Regions from separate parts of the Pseudomonas sp. GW821-FHT02A11 genome, predicted to be linked through region 2. Evidence: predicted binding sites of a transcription regulator. Region 2 holds the regulator's gene; each other region holds the start of a gene.
The links. The regulator sigma-54, encoded in region 2, starts transcription at its own class of promoters, with help from an activator protein. The targets are predictions, from matches to a motif close to ANTGGCATNNANNTTGCTNT.

Region 1 (5,550 bases), on a different contig from region 2:
ACGTCCTCGTCCATCGTACCCACGGTGCGGAATTTCCCGCTGCGGGCACTGACGCGGCTGATCAGTTGTTCGAGCTGCGCGCGCAGGTCGAAGTCGTCCGGGGTCTCGGCGCGGGGCACGTACTGCTGCAGGTGAGACAGCAGACGCAGCAGATCCTGGCTGGAAATCGGCCGGGCTTCGGTGGCGTTTTCAGGGCGCGGGGTGAGGTTGCCGCGCACGAACACGAGCAATTCCTGCATCGCCGAAAACACTTCCTGCACGCTCTTGTCGAGTTTCTCGGCAGCCTGTACCAGTGCGGCATTTTCAGCGCGCTGGGCTTCAGTGGGCGCGGCGGCGCTCGCGGAGCGATCGGAGGCACGCCGAGATGGCAGGACCTTCAACTCCGGCAGCACACCCGCAGCGATCAACAGCAGGTTGGCTTCTTCATACAGCTGGTCGGCGTTGGACAGCGCGTATTTTTCGAAGAGCTTGAGGATGATCAGCTTGACCTTGATCTCCACGCCCAGATTGCGGCCCGCCTGCAAAAAGAAATCGCACAGCAGCGTCGGCCCCAGCGGGTTGCTCTCGTCGGTCAGCGGTTGCGGGATCAGCTCGTTCAGGCGCGTGGTCAGCTGGCTCAGGGCCACGCCGTCACGGTTCATCACCTTGGTCACCATGGCGTCGATCGCCACGGTACGTTCCAGGTCGTCGTTGTGCACCAGCGCGAGTTTGTCGAAGGTAACGGGTTCAGCGAGGATCGGCTCGGCAATCTCATAATTTCCGAGGCGCAGGAAGGCTTCGAAAAATTTGTCCAGGAAGTTGCGCTCGATGCTCTTTCGCTTCAGGCGAAGGTCGCGCATGGCTTCGAAAAAGACGTTCTGCTCGGCGTTGTTGTGCGCCCGGTCGGCCATTTCGAAGAGGGTGTCGTCGGCGTTATCGAACAACGTCTGCAGGCTTTCTTTAAGCTGCTGAGCAGCTTTATCGCGGACCTGCAGCAGAACGACGGGCAGCCGAGCGACAGGCGAGGACCCCGACTGGTCCGGACCCGACTTACTCAAAGGCACCACTTTATTGTCGTTCTGCATCAAGGACTCCTTCCGTCAACCCACTCGCAACAGCCACACTTTCTGACAAACGCAGGATGAGCCTGGGTTTGACCGGTTCTCGAAATTTTGTCCCTGGGGAATACGGCGATAACGTCAAGGCTATGACGTCAAATACAAGGCGCAGTATCTGGTAAATCCTGTCCGCCCGCCAGCGGACGCTTCGCCTTAATTGGAATAATAGGAGGGAGCGAAGCGGTTCGTGCACCGATAGACCGCGAAAATCGCATTCTGTCGCATATGAGATGAAAAAACCGACCAAGTGCAGCTCATGCACTCATTTGAAGGGCGCGACGCAGGTGGGTTGGTACAGACGACTGCCTTATACTCCGACCACTTAGTAAGTGGAGTCCGATATGCCGAATCTACGTCTTGCCGCTCTGACCGCCGAAATCGAAGCCAACGTACGCCGTGCGCTGCTTGAGGACGTGGGCAGTGGCGACATCACTGCGCAACTGATCACCGCCGAGCGTCTGGCCAAGGCCACCGTGATTTCCCGCGATGCAGCGGTGATCGCTGGCACGGCCTGGGTCGACAGCGTTTTCCGCCAGCTCGACCAGCGCGTTGCCGTGCATTGGCAAGTCGCGGACGGCGAACGGGTCCAGCCCAACCAGGCCCTGTTCCACCTCGAAGGCCCTGCCCGCTCGCTGCTCACTGGCGAGCGCAGTGCCCTCAACTTCCTGCAAATGCTCTCCGGCGTCGCAACACGCTCGCAGCATTATGCCGACATGGTCGCTGACACCCAGGTCAAACTGCTCGACACCCGCAAAACCCTCCCCGGCTTGCGCCTTGCGCAGAAATACGCCGTCACCTGCGGCGGCTGCCACAACCATCGCATTGGCCTGTACGACGCCTTCCTGATCAAGGAAAACCACATCGCAGCCTGCGGCGGCATCGCCCAAGCCATCGTCGCCGCCCACAAGATCGCCCCCGGCAAAACGGTTGAAGTCGAAGTCGAAAGCCTCGACGAACTCAAACAGGCCCTCGACGGCGGCGCCGACATCATCATGCTCGACGAACTCAGCCTCGACGACATGCGCGAAGCCGTACGCCTCACGGCAGGCCGCGCCAAACTCGAAGCCAGCGGCGGCGTGACCGACGCGACCCTGCGCACAATTGCCGAAACGGGCGTGGATTACATCTCGATCGGGACGTTGACCAAGGATGTGAGGGCGGTGGATTTGTCGATGCGGTTGAGTGTTTGACGTTCGAACCCGTAGGAGCGCGCTTGCCCGTGAATACGGTTTGTCAGTTACGCTGCATGATGCTGAAACACCGCCATCGCGGGCAAGCATGCTCCTACAGCATGACGAACCCTGCGGAAACGAAAAGCCCGGTCTTGAGGACCGGGCTTTTTGTTTGGTGCCGAAAATAGGAATCGAACCTACGACCTTCGCGTTACGAGTGCGCTGCTCTACCGACTGAGCTATTTCGGCTATGGCGGCAGGCTAGCAAAGTCGATAACGGCAGACAACGTTTTGAGCACCATCAGTACATGGCAGCCAATGGAAAAATCCCGCCTGATGGCGGGATTTGGAAGCCCAAGGCAACCTCAGATATCGAGGTGGTCAGGGAATATTAACGGCAGGTAGTAGGACGCAACTGAGCAGGTACCGTACCAGCGCAGGTCCAAACCAAAGTACCTGTAGCGTCCTGCGCAGGAGTCAATGTAATTGTCAGACCGCGCAGGGCAGTGTTCGAGTTAGCTTGATCGGCCAAAGCGGTAATCACTCCGCCTGCACCAACGTTTACGGAGGCAGTATATTTACCGGTCGCCCCACCATAGTTAGCAGCCGCGTTACTGGCAGGAAGCGCTCCAGTAGCTTGAAAAACCTCAGCGACAGGAGTTTTTGCCCCATCCGCCAGAGACATCAGCTCCGTCACCTGAGCTCTGACCGTATAATTTTGATAAGCCGGAAGCGCTACAGCAGCCAAAATACCGACGATCGCCACCACGATCATCAGCTCGATCAGGGTAAAGCCTTTTTGTGTATTCATTGGTACTACTCCAAAACGTCAATGAGGTGTCGCCCTAAAATGCGAGAAGCATAGTGTGTGCCAACCTGCACTGACCCACCCCACTAGAGTGGCACCTTACCTCACTCCTCGCACCCGACCCAGACCCGGCATAAAGTGACATTTTTTGTCACTACTATACGCCAATTTGGCAGCCAAGCCCGACTACGCTATAAAAGGTCCAATGTCTGTGTGTGGTGGCTGGAATGACTGATGTGGTCCTCACTGGTTTGGCAAAGCAACTCGTTTTAGCTGAACTTCTCAACGAAAAAGCTGCACAACAAGCCTATCAGCAAGCGCGTCGCGATAAGGTTTCGCTTGTCAGTCATCTCGTTCAAAATAAGTTAGTCAAAGGTCTGACACTGGCAGAGCTGGCATCAGAGCAGTTCGGATTGCCTTTTCTTGATTTGAACACGCTCGACAAAGATAGCCAGCTTAGAGGGCTCGTCAGTGAAAAGCTGATTAGGCAACACTCGGTTTTGCCGTTGTGGCGCAGAGGCAACAAGCTGTTTGTCGGTGTATCCGACCCGACAAACCATCAAGCGATCACTGACATCCAATTCAGTACCGGCCTGAACACTGAAGCGATCTTGGTTGAGGACGACAAACTCACTGCCGCCATCGAGAAGTTTTTCGATAGTCATTCTGGCTTGGGCGACATGTCAGATGTTGACCTCGGCCTAGAAATCGAAGCCGTTGATGATGCCAAGGAAAATCCGATTGCCGGGCAGGACGCCGATGACGCGCCAGTTGTCAAATTCGTCAATAAAATGCTCATGGACGCTATTCGTCTGGGTTCATCGGACTTGCACTTTGAACCTTATGAAAAGATTTTTCGAGTACGCTTGCGCACTGACGGCATTCTTCACGAGGTGGCCAAACCCCCAACCCAATTGGCGGGCAGGATCGCAGCGCGTCTGAAGGTTATGGCAGGACTCGATATTTCCGAGCGTCGTAAGCCACAGGATGGTCGCATCAAACTACGTATTTCCAAAAGCCGCGCCATCGATTTTCGCGTCAACACCTTGCCTACTCTATGGGGCGAGAAAATCGTGATGCGGATACTCGATCCCACCAGCGCACAAATGGGCATTGACGCATTGGGCTATGAGCCTGAACAAAAAGCGCTGTATCTCGATGCCCTAAGCAAGCCACAAGGCATGATCTTGGTAACCGGTCCGACCGGCTCAGGTAAAACAGTTTCACTTTATACCGGTCTCAATATCCTTAATACCCCGGATATAAACATCTCCACAGCTGAGGATCCTGTTGAAATCAACCTTGAGGGTATCAATCAAGTTAACGTCAATCCCCGTCAAGGCATGGATTTTTCTCAGGCTCTGCGCGCATTTCTGCGCCAGGATCCAGACGTGATCATGGTCGGTGAAATTCGAGATCTTGAAACTGCGGAGATTGCGATCAAGGCGTCGCAGACAGGCCACATGGTCCTTTCTACGCTACACACAAACAGCGCTGCAGAAACATTGACTCGCTTGCATCATATGGGTGTAGCTGCGTTCAATATCGCCACAGCAATCAATCTTATCATCGCTCAGCGGCTCGCTCGCAAACTCTGCCCACATTGCAAGAAAGAAATCGAGATACCCAAAGAAACCCAGGTTGCTGAGGGGTTTCCAGCAGAGAAGATAGGAACATTTAAACTTTACTCTCCGGTAGGTTGCGAACAGTGTAATGCAGGCTATAAGGGCCGCGTGGGTATTTATGAGGTAGTCAAAAGCACCCCCGCACTTGAGCGTATCATCATGGAAGAAGGAAACTCCCTCGAAATTTCGGCCCAAATGCGTAAAGACGGGTTCAACGACCTCCGAACTTCAGGCCTAATGAAAGCTATGCAAGGCCTTACTAGCCTTGAGGAAGTCAACCGCGTGACCAAGGACTGAACATGGCGACCAAACCAGTAAGAGTCAGTGTTTACACTTGGGAAGGGCTGGATAAAAAAGGCACCAAAGTTTCGGGAGAGCTGAATGGACACAACCCGGCCCTCATCAAAGCACAACTTAGAAAACAAGGTATCAATCCGACTAAAGTCAAAAAAAAATCTGTATCGTTCTTCGGCGCAGGTAAGAAAATCAAACCCTTGGATATTGCTTTCTTCAGTCGGCAGATGGCGACCATGATGAAGGCCGGGGTGCCATTGCTGCAGTCATTCGATATCATTAGCGAAGGTTCCGACAATCCGAATATGCGAAAGCTGGTAAATGATGTCAAACAAGAAGTAGCCTCAGGGCACAGTCTGGCCACATCTCTCCGGCAAAAACCTATGTACTTTGACGAGCTGTTTTGCAACCTCGTAGATGCCGGGGAACAGGCGGGGGCACTGGAGTCGCTACTTGACCGAGTTGCCACCTATAAAGAAAAGACCGAATCGCTTAAAGCGAAGATAAAAAAAGCGATGACTTACCCCATTGCGGTAGTCGTCGTGGCATTTATC
Region 2 (5,550 bases):
ATCCATGCTGAGGGTGAAGATTGGCGACGGGGTGTTTCAAGGCGATGAATTAAAGATCCATCGCGGTGATTGATCAAGTCTGATGATAGGGGGGTGGCTGTCAGGGGCCGGCCTGATTGAAGCGCGATGCGTCAACCAGGGGGGAGGCGCAGAGGGCGATCACTCGCCCTCGTCGAACTTGTTGTTGATCAGCTCGATCAGGCCTTCCAGCGCAGCCTGTTCGTCGTCGCCTTCGGTCAGCAAATGAATCTCGGTGCCTTTGCCGGCGGCGAGCATCATGACGGCCATGATGCTTTTGCCGTCGACCATGCTGTCCGGCGAGCGGCCGACCCGGATCTGGCACGGGAATTTGCCGGCGACGCCGACGAACTTGGCTGCGGCGCGAGCGTGCAGGCCCAGCTTGTTGATGATGGTGATCTGGTGAGCGGGCATCGCGTTGGGGGTCCTTTCAGCTTAGGTCGCGGTGGCGGACCTGAACATTCTTGAGCGATTGTTGCAGGACCTGACCCAAGCGTTCGGTCAGGTAGACGGAGCGGTGGTGCCCGCCGGTGCAGCCAATGGCAATGGTGACGTATGCACGGCTGCTGGCGGCGAAGCGCGGCAACCATTTGATCAGGTATGAGGAGATGTCCTGAAACATTTCCTCGACATCAGGTTGAGCCGCCAGGTAATCGGCCACCGGCTGGTCGAGCCCCGATTGCGCGCGCAGTTCGGGTTTCCAGTAAGGATTGGGCAGGCAGCGCACATCGAACACGAGGTCGGCGTCCACCGGCATGCCGCGCTTGAAGCCGAACGACTCGATCAGAAACGCAGTGCCCGGCTCTGGCTTGTTCAGCAGGCGCAACTTGAGGGTGTCGCGCAGCTGGTAGAGGTTCAGGTGGGTCGTATCGATGGTCAGGTCGGCCAAGTCGATGATCGGCCCGAGCAAGTTCTTTTCGTCACGAATGGCTTCGGCCAGCGAGCGTGTGGCGTTGCTCAGCGGGTGGCGGCGGCGCGTTTCGGAAAAGCGTTTGAGCAACGTGGATTCTTCGGCGTCCAGGAACAGCACGTCACAGCGGATGTGCCGCCCACGCACCTCTTCGAGCAGGCGCGGGAAGCGTGTCAGGTGGCTGGGCAGGTTGCGGGCATCTATGGAAACGGCCAGCAACGGCTCGGCGAGCTCAGTGTTGATCAGCGCGCGCTCGGCCAGTTCGGGGAGCAAGCCCGCGGGCAGGTTATCGACGCAGTAGAAACCGCTGTCTTCGAGAACATCGAGGGCCGTACTCTTGCCGGAGCCGGAGCGACCGCTGACGATGATCATGCGCATGATCAGTGACCGTTCTGAACGTGAAGCACGACGTTGTAGAGCTCATCACTGCTTTTGGCGCCACGCAGGCTTGCCCGCACGTCGGCACGGTCGAGCATGCTGGCGATCTGGCGCAGCAGTTCGAGGTGCGCGTCGGTGGCCGCCTCGGGGACGAGCAGGACGAACAATAGATCCACGGGCGCGCCGTCAATGGCGTCGAAGTCGACCGGGCGTTCAAGATGCAGCACGGCGCTGACCGGCGCGGTGCAGCCTTTGAGTCTGCAGTGAGGAATGGCGATGCCGTTGCCAAAGCCGGTCGAACCGAGCTTTTCGCGGGCGATGAGGCTTTCGTAGACGGTTTGCCAGTCGAACTCGGGCACTTCTTTGCCGATCAGCTTGGCAATCTCTTCGAGTACAGCTTTTTTACTGCCGCCTGGCACGTTCACGAGGGAACGGCCAGGGGTCAGGATGTTTTCAAGTCGGATCATGGATGAGGGGTATCAGCGAGCTGCCGCACCTTTGAGGATGCTTTGCTGCTTTTCCTTATGCTTGAGCAATTGTCTGTCCAGCTTGTCAGTGAGCAGGTCGATTGCCGCGTACATGTCGTCATGTTCCGCATTGGCAACCACTTCTCCACCGTGGATATGCAGCGTGGCCTCGATCTTCTGTTTGAGTTTCTCGACGGCCATCGTCACCTGAACGTTGGTAATCTTGTCAAAGTGCCCTTCGAGCTTTTTGAGTTTCAGCTCGACGTATTCGCGCAGGGGCTTGGTTACTTCCAGTTGGTGTCCACTGATGTTGACTTGCATACAGCTTCTCCTTCGTTGCCAGTGCATTAAGAGGCAGGCTTGGATGCCTGCCACTGGAACGCTGTGGCCTGTGCCCTTTACATCAGTCGCTTGCGTTCGCTTGAAGGCGCTATCCCTAGAGATTCGCGGTATTTGGCGACTGTGCGACGGGCCACTTGAATGCCTTGTGCCTCCAGTAAACCAGCGATCTTGCTGTCACTCAACGGCTTTTTCTGATTTTCCGCAGCAACCAGTTTTTTGATGATCGCGCGGATCGCCGTGGACGAGCATTCACCGCCTTCGGAGGTACTGACGTGGCTGGAGAAGAAGTACTTCAGTTCGTAAATGCCGCGCGGCGTGTGCATGAATTTCTGCGTGGTGACACGAGAAATCGTTGACTCGTGCATGCCAACCGCTTCGGCGATATCGTGCAGCACGAGCGGCTTCATCGCCTCGTCGCCGTACTCCAGGAACCCGCGTTGATGTTCGACGATCTGGGTGGCGACCTTCATCAGGGTCTCATTGCGGCTTTGCAGGCTCTTGATGAACCAGCGCGCCTCCTGCAACTGGTTGCGCATGAAGGTGTTGTCGGCGCTGGTGTCGGCGCGGCGCACGAAACCTGCGTACTGCGGATTCACGCGCAGACGCGGCACGGCTTCCTGATTCAGCTCGACCAGCCAGCGCTCGTTGTCCTTGCGCACGATGACGTCAGGCACCACGTACTCGGCTTCGGTGGATTCGATCTGTGATCCGGGACGCGGGTTGAGGCTCTGGACCAGTTCAATGACCTGGCGCAGGTCGTCTTCCTTGATCTTCATGCGGCGCATCAGCTGCGCGTAATCGCGGCTACCGAGCAGGTCGATGTAGTCGCTGACCAGCCGCTGTGCTTCGGCGAGCCACTTGGTCTTGGCCGGGAGCTGACGCAGTTGCAGCAGCAGGCATTCGCTCAGGGTGCGGGCGCCGATGCCTGCGGGTTCGAATTGCTGAATGCGATGAAGCACGGCTTCGATTTCGTCCAGCTCGATGTCGAGTTCCGGGTCGAAAGCGTCCAGCAGTTCTTCGAGGGATTCGTCCAGGTAACCCTGGTTGTTGATGCAGTCGATCAGCGTGACCGCGATCAGGCGGTCGGTATCGGACATCGGTGCCAGGTTCAGTTGCCACAGCAGATGGCTCTGCAGGCTCTCGCCCGCGGAGGTGCGGGTGGTGAAGTCCCACTCGTCATCGTCATTGCTGGGCAGGCTGCTGGCGCTGGTCTGGTAGACATCTTCCCAGGCTGTGTCGACGGGCAGTTCGTTGGGAATGCGTTCGCTTTCGCTCCACTCGCTGTCTTCGAACGTGTCGACGGTCGGTGCTGATTCCTGGTAGGTCGGTTCCTGAATCTCAGGGGTGGGCTTTGTTTCGATATTGTCGGCCATGGGGTCGGCGTTATCGAAATCGTCGCCTTCTTCCTGGCGCTCCAGCATAGGGTTTGACTCCAGTGCCTCCTGAATTTCCTGTTGGAGATCCAGCGTCGACAGTTGGAGTAAGCGGATGGCCTGTTGCAGCTGCGGTGTCATCGTCAGCTGCTGGCCCATTCTCAAGACTAGCGAAGGTTTCATGGCAGGGACTTAACACCTTATTCGCCGGCGCACATGGGCGCCATCCACTACTAGGGCGCCGGGGCGCCAACTTAAGCAAATTATATGCCTGAAACCTGTGTGTTTGCCTAGGGTGTGATGGCAATTAATGCGAGGTTGGCGATGAGTCGCATGTTGCGTTCATCCGCCAACCCTTGCCATCGGCCGCTTACAGGCGGAACTCGTGGCCGAGATACACTTCCTTCACCAACTGGTTGGCGAGAATGGTTTCAGAGTCACCTTCTGCGATCAGTTGCCCATCGTTGACGATGTAGGCCGTTTCACAGATGTCGAGGGTCTCGCGGACGTTGTGGTCAGTGATCAGAACGCCGATGCCCTTGGCCTTGAGATGGTAGATGATCTGCTTGATGTCACCCACGGAGATCGGGTCGACACCGGCGAAGGGTTCGTCGAGCAGGATGAACTTGGGGGCGGTGGCCAGGGCGCGTGCGATTTCGACACGGCGGCGTTCGCCACCCGAAAGGCTCATGCCAAGGTTGTCGCGAATGTGCGTGATGTGGAATTCCTGAAGCAGGCTCTCCAGCTCTTTGCGACGCCCGGCGCGGTCGAGTTCCTTGCGGGTCTCGAGAATGGCCATGATGTTGTCCGACACCGACAGCTTGCGGAAGATCGAGGCTTCCTGCGGCAGGTAGCCGATACCGGCGCGTGCGCGGCCGTGCATGGGCTGATGGCTGACGTCCTGGTCGTCGATCAGGACGCGGCCCTGATCGGCCTGAACCAGGCCGACGATCATATAGAAACATGTCGTCTTGCCTGCGCCGTTAGGACCCAGGAGGCCGACGATCTGACCGCTGTCGATGGACAGGCTGACATCACGTACGACCTGGCGAGCCTTGTAGGCCTTGGCCAGGTGTTGGGCTTTCAGCGTCGCCATTACTGGGCCTTCTGCTGGTCGGTTTTCTTTTTCGGCTGGATCACCATGTCGACGCGAGGACGGGCTTCAGTGACCTTGCTGCCTGTTGCGCGGCCGGCACTGGCAAGCTTTCTGACCGTGTCATAGACGATTTTCTCGCCCTGGGTCACGTTGTTGTCCTTGTCGACCACTTTGGCCTTGTCGATCAGCACGATGCGGTTTTGCGGCGCGTGGTACTGGATCGTCACGCCCCAGCCCTGAACGGGTTTGGGGTCGCCGGCCGTCTGCAACTGCTCGAAGTAGGCCAGGTTGCCCACCGAGGTCACGACGTCGATGTCACCTTCCGGGGTGCGGGTCATGGTCACCTTGTTGCCGGTGACCTTCATCGAGCCCTGGGTGATGATCACGTTACCGGTGTAGGTGGCGACGCCTTGCTTGTCGTCCAGTTGGGCGTCGTCGGCCTGAACACGGATAGGCTGGACTTGATCGTTCGGCAGAGCCCAGGCGCTCACGCTTCCCAGTGCTGCGCCCAGGCCGAGCAAAATAGGGAGGGTTTTAAGGAGCCTCATACTGTCCTCTTGCGTTCGATAGCAGGTGTATCCTGCTTTCTTTTAGATAGGCCTTCATACCCGTACCGGTGCTCACGCCGTTAAAGCCGTCGATTCTAACGGGTTGCGCGGTTTCCGCATATTGCTTCTGAGGGAAGACTGTCATGCGGGTGCTGGTGATGATCGTGGTCCGGTTCTTTTCGTCGGTGCGGTTGATGTGCACCTGATCGATCAGCTCGACCTGTTCCCCGCCCGGCGACACCTCGGCGCGCACGCTCTTCACATGCCATGGGAACTCGGTGCCGCGATACATCGCCATGACCGGAGTCGTCATCAGGGTCACGTCGGTGGCCTTCAGATGCTCGGCCTTGTCGGCAGTCAGGTCGTATTGCACCGTACCGTCAGGCAGGTACTGGATGGTGTGGGTGTTGGTTGCATA
Region 3 (5,550 bases), on a different contig from region 2:
GTGAAGGCATTGGCGCCACGCCTGCCTCGTCGTTCATTGAGGCATTCGGCAACGGCCTGCGGTTCGACCTGCGCCTGGTGGTCTACATCCTGATCCCGCTGCTGCTGGCCCTGTTCAGCGCCCGCCTGATGGCGGCGCGGGGCGTGTTTCGTTTCTGGCTGACGCTGGTCGCGAGCCTGACCACCTTCTTCGGCCTGATGGAGATGGACTTCTACCGCGAATTCCACCAGCGCCTCAACGGCCTGGTCTTTCAGTACGTGAAGGAAGACCCGAAAACCGTACTGAGCATGATCTGGTACGGCTACCCGGTGGTGCGCTACCTGCTCGCTTGGGCGCTGCTGACCTGGCTGCTGAGCCTGGTGTTCAAGGGCATCGACCGTATGACCCGTCCTCGCGGCGGCTTCAATATCAGCAGTGCCAGCAACCGCATTGCCGCGCCGTGGTACACCCGCGTCGGCGTGTTCGTGCTGTGTCTGGTGGTCGCGGTGATCGCAGCGCGTGGCACGTTGCGCCAGGGGCCTCCACTGCGTTGGGGGGATGCCTACACCACCGAATCCAATTTCGCCAACACCCTGGGCCTGAACGGTACGCTGACGCTGATCGCGGCCGCCAAGAGCCGGATGTCCGAAGATCGCGACAACATCTGGAAAGCCACGCTGCCACAGCCCGAGGCTCAGCAGACCGTGCGTGACATGCTGCTGACCGCCAACGACAAACTGGTGGACTCGGACAGCGCCGCGGTGCGCCGCGAATTCACGCCGCCAGAGAGCAACACGCTGCCGATCAAGAACGTGGTCGTCATCCTGATGGAAAGCTTCGCCGGTCACTCGGTAGGGGCGTTGGGCGATGAGTCGAACATCACGCCTTATTTCGACAAGCTGTCGGAAGAGGGGCTGCTCTTCGATCGTTTCTTCTCCAACGGCACGCACACCCATCAGGGTATGTTCGCGACCATGGCCTGCTTCCCGAACCTGCCAGGCTTCGAATACCTGATGCAGACCCCGGAAGGCAGTCACAAGCTGTCGGGCCTGCCGCAGTTGCTGAGCGCGCGCAAATACGACGACGTGTACGTTTACAACGGCGACTTCGCCTGGGATAACCAGTCCGGTTTCTTCAGCAACCAGGGCATGACCAACTTCATCGGCCGCAACGACTTCGTCAATCCGGTGTTCTCCGACCCGACGTGGGGCGTGTCCGACCAGGACATGTTCGACCGTGGCGCCGAAGAGCTCAAAGCCCGCCAGGCCAAAGGCAAGCCGTTCTATGCCTTGCTGCAGACCCTGTCCAACCACACGCCGTACGCCTTGCCTGCCAACCTGCCGGTTGAGCGCGTGACCGGCCACGGCACCCTGGACGAGCACCTGACGGCGATGCGTTATTCGGACTGGGCGCTGGGTCAGTTTTTCGAGAAGGCCAAGAAAGAGCCGTACTACAAGGACACCCTGTTCGTCGTGGTCGGCGACCATGGCTTCGGCAACAACGAGCAGATCACCGAGATGGACCTGGGCCGTTTCAACGTGCCGATGCTGATGATCGCCCCGGGCCTGCAGGACAAGTTCGGCAAGCGCAGCAGCATCGTCGGCACGCAGATCGACATCGTGCCGACCATCATGGGCCGTCTGGGCGGTGACACCGTGCACCAGTGCTGGGGTCGTGACCTGCTGAACCTGCCGGCGGGCGATCTGGGCTTTGGTGTGATCAAGCCGTCGGGCAGCGAGCAGACCGTGGCGCTGGTTACCGGCAACCGCATCCTGATCGAGCCCAAGGAAATGGAGCCGAAGGTCTACAGCTACGAGCTGGGCACCAAGCCGCACGCCGAACTGGTCCCGAACGCACCTGACGTCGCCGAGCTGCGCAGGAAGCTCGACAGCTTCCTGCAGACTGCGACCAAGAGTTTGCTAGACAACACGGCGGGGGTGAAAGACGCCAAGCCGCAATAAGCCAGCCCCTCTGAAAAACGCCCCGATATCGGGGCGTTTTTTTGCGTCGCTTCATGACGCTCCGGCCATTCACATCGTTGGAACGTCGCAGGCACAGCAGGGTCAAGATCATTAGGCCGGTTTCCGGCCCTGACTGAGGAGACATTGATGAAAGTCTGGACTATTTCGTTTCAGGATAAAGATGGCGTGCAGCAAACCCATAATCTTGAACTCGAGCACCGTCCCAGTGAGGAAGAAGCTGCGCGGTTTTTGCGCCCGATTCTGTTCCCGGTCGTCAATGAGCTTGATCTGAACGATCTGGACGGCCGATCAAAAGCGCCTACGGCGGAAGTGTTAAAAGAACAGAATGCGGTACAGATCCTTTCCATCGTCGAGGCATCTTGAGAAAACCCCTGAAATAACCGCACGTTGCCGATTGGCAACGGGCTAGCAATGAGCGTAATCTGCCAATGAGGTCGGTGAAACATCGCCCGAGCCTACTTGTGCAACGGTGCCTGATGTGTCACACCAGCGCCGGCCTTGCCAGCGACATGCTTGAGTCCCGGGTGGCGGATGATCCGCTGCTCTACGCCTCCCCAGGAGGCGTTTCGGGATCGTTGAAACTCTATCTATCGTTGCATAGGAGGACGTTTCATGAGCACAGCCTATCAAGAAGACATCAGCAGCCACGTACTGCGCCGCATGAAAGAGAGCGGTTTCGACTTCGCACGTATCTATCCCATCGAGTTCTACGCCGTGTTCCCGGATGAGGAGCGCGCGCGTCAGGCCGCCGAGAAGTTTCGCGGCGAATCCATCAATGCCCAGATCAACGCCCGCGAGGACGGCGCGTGGCATCTGCAATTGAGCAAAGTGATGTACGCCACTTACGACGCAATAGGAGATTTCGAGCAGGACTTTCAAAGCGCGATCTTCGGCCTGGATGGCGAGGTCGAAGGCTGGGGCGTGAAGCAGGAGATCAAGCGGGTTCATTGATGCTGCACGCATGAGCCTGGCACTGAACCTCTGTGGGAGCGAATTCATCCGCGAAAAATGGTCTGGTCGATACAGACGTGTCGGTTGTGCGGGCCTATCGCGAATGAATTCGCTCCCACAGGCTTTGCACCGGCTGAGGGTGCACCACCCGAAGATCACCGAAGTTGCCGAATCGCCATCAGCCAAAACAGGGCAAAAAAAAGCCGCTCGGATGAGAGCGGCGGAAAGGGAATTTCGTTTAAAAATCCGGTAACACAGAAGCCATCTGTGGGCAGTCTGAAGCCCGTTGCTCTGCGTCGATGGGGCGATTATCCGCACAAAAAGCCCGATCCGGAAATCAACTCTGGCTATGCTGGTCATAGATTTCCCGGTGGCGGGACGCTTCTCTATGAAGCGTAGGAGAATGGGTGAGGGCGCTTCTTGCACAGGAATGGTGCGAGGGGTTTCGCTGGTTTATTCAACTCATTGATTTTAAAGCGTTTATGCCGCTGGCACGGGCCTTGCGAAGGTCCCTGTGTCCATGGTGACAAGGAGTACGGCATGATCCGCACCTTTTATGATGAGATGTACGATGTTGACGGCACTGTCCGTCCGCATTATCGGGAATTCGCCCGCTGGCTGGGCGAAGCGCCACCTGAGCTGCTGGCTCAGCGTCGGCGTGAGGCCGATCTTTTGTTTCATCGCGCCGGGATTACCTTCACGCTGTACGGTGACGAGCAGGGGACCGAGCGTCTGATCCCCTTCGATACGATTCCACGCAGTATCCCCGCCAGTGAGTGGCGTGTGGTCGAAAAGGGCTGCATCCAGCGGGTCAAGGCGCTGAACATGTTTCTCGCCGACCTTTACCACGACCAACGCATCATCAAGGCTGGCATCATTCCCGCCGAACAGGTGCTGGCCAACGAGCAGTACCAGTTGGCGATGCAAGGCCTGACCCTTCACCGTGACCTGTATTCACACATCTCCGGGGTCGACCTGGTGCGCGACGGCGACGGGACCTATTACGTTCTCGAAGACAATCTGCGCACCCCAAGCGGCGTGAGCTACATGCTCGAAGACCGCAAGATGATGATGCGCCTGTTTCCCGAACTGTTCGCCGCGCAACGCATCGCTCCGATCGATCACTACCCCAACCTGTTGCTCGATACGTTGAAAAGCTCGAGCCCGCTGGATAACCCCAGCGTGGTGGTGCTGACGCCCGGTCGTTTCAACAGTGCGTTCTTCGAGCATGCGTTTCTGGCGCGGGAAATGGGCGTTGAGCTAGTGGAAGGCGCCGACCTGTTCGTGCGTGACGATCGTGTGTACATGCGCACCACGGACGGCCCGAAAGCAGTGGACGTGATCTATCGCCGTCTCGACGATGCGTTTCTCGATCCGCTGGCATTCAACCCGGATTCAATGCTCGGCGTGCCGGGCCTGCTGTCGGCCTACCGCTCGGGCAATGTGGTGCTGGCCAACGCCATTGGCACCGGCGTGGCCGACGACAAATCGGTGTACCCGTTCGTGACTGACATGATCCGCTTCTACCTCGACGAGGAGCCTATCCTCAAGAACGTACCGACCTGGCAATGCCGCAAACCCGAAGAGTTGTCTCACGTGCTGGCCAACCTCGGCGACCTGGTGGTCAAGGAGACCCAGGGCTCCGGCGGCTACGGCATGCTGGTCGGTCCTGCGGCGACGGCGGCCGAGATCGAGTCCTTCCGCGCACGCCTCAAAGCCAAGCCACACGCGTACATCGCTCAACCCACCTTGTCCCTGTCGACCTGTCCGACCTTCGTCGAGAACGGCATCGCCCCGCGACACATCGACCTGCGCCCATTCGTTCTGTCTGGCCGCGAAACCCGCGTCGTGCCTGGCGGCCTGACTCGCGTCGCTTTGCGCGAAGGCTCGTTGGTGGTGAACTCGTCGCAGGGTGGCGGAACCAAGGACACCTGGGTGGTCGAGGATTAAGGATGCCTGCCAATGTTAAGTAGAACTGCCTCGGATTTATATTGGATGTCGCGGTACCTGGAGCGGGCGGAAAACCTCGCACGGATGCTGGACGTCAGCTACTCGCTGTCGCTGATGCCTCAGGATGGACGCGGGGATGGCCTCAATGAACTCGCCATGCCGCTGCTGATTACCGGCACCCTGGACGATTACCGCGAGCGCCATGGCGAGCTGCACGCCGAGCGCCTGCTGCATTTCTTCGCGCTGGATGCCGCCAACCCGGCCAGCATCTTCAGCTGCCTGGCGGCGGCGCGGGCCAGTGCCCATGCGGTGCGTGGGCGCATTACCGCGGACATGTGGGAAAACATCAATTCCACGTATCTGGAAATTCGCGGCATCGCCGAACAGGGCCTGAGCCGCTATGGCATGAGTCGCTTCTGCGAGTGGGTCAAGGAGCGTTCGCACCTGTTCCGCGGCGCCACCTACGGCACCATCATGCGCAACGATGCGTTCCGTTTCATCCGCCTGGGCACCTTCATCGAGCGCGCCGACAATACTTTGCGCATGCTCGATGCCCGCTACGAAATGCTCGAACTGCGCGGGCCGTCGGCGAACGCGGCGGCAGACAGCTCGGCCGCCGGTTACTACCAATGGAGCGCTCTGCTGCGAGCGCTGTCGTCGTTCGAGGCCTACACCGAGGTCTATCGCG

Region 1: AC07V9_RS25005 (pilin) is a predicted target of sigma-54. The motif match lies at 3,126-3,145, and genes of this name have one in related genera.
Region 3: AC07V9_RS22400 (circularly permuted type 2 ATP-grasp protein) is a predicted target of sigma-54. The motif match lies at 3,400-3,419, and genes of this name have one in related genera.

The regions. Positions count from the first base shown of each region.
Region 1 covers NZ_JBWKWB010000026.1:11,728-17,277, reverse strand. The annotation lists gene AC07V9_RS25020 (DUF1631 domain-containing protein) at 1-1,064, opposite strand, end outside; gene nadC (carboxylating nicotinate-nucleotide diphosphorylase) at 1,439-2,287, shown strand; tRNA gene AC07V9_RS25010 (tRNA-Thr) at 2,443-2,518, opposite strand; gene AC07V9_RS25005 (pilin) at 2,661-3,080, opposite strand; gene pilB (type IV-A pilus assembly ATPase PilB) at 3,305-4,999, shown strand; gene AC07V9_RS24995 (type II secretion system F family protein) at 5,002-5,550, shown strand, end outside.
Region 2 covers NZ_JBWKWB010000018.1:22,279-27,828, reverse strand. The annotation lists gene AC07V9_RS21770 (HPr family phosphocarrier protein) at 160-432, opposite strand; gene rapZ (RNase adapter RapZ) at 449-1,306, opposite strand; gene ptsN (PTS IIA-like nitrogen regulatory protein PtsN) at 1,309-1,773, opposite strand; gene hpf (ribosome hibernation-promoting factor, HPF/YfiA family) at 1,786-2,094, opposite strand; gene AC07V9_RS21750 (RNA polymerase factor sigma-54) at 2,172-3,671, opposite strand; gene lptB (LPS export ABC transporter ATP-binding protein) at 3,859-4,584, opposite strand; gene lptA (lipopolysaccharide transport periplasmic protein LptA) at 4,584-5,132, opposite strand; gene lptC (LPS export ABC transporter periplasmic protein LptC) at 5,119-5,550, opposite strand, start outside.
Region 3 covers NZ_JBWKWB010000019.1:39,460-45,009, forward strand. The annotation lists gene AC07V9_RS22385 (LTA synthase family protein) at 1-1,940, shown strand, start outside; gene AC07V9_RS22390 (hypothetical protein) at 2,088-2,324, shown strand; gene AC07V9_RS22395 (ribonuclease E inhibitor RraB) at 2,574-2,912, shown strand; gene AC07V9_RS22400 (circularly permuted type 2 ATP-grasp protein) at 3,453-4,862, shown strand; gene AC07V9_RS22405 (alpha-E domain-containing protein) at 4,875-5,550, shown strand, end outside.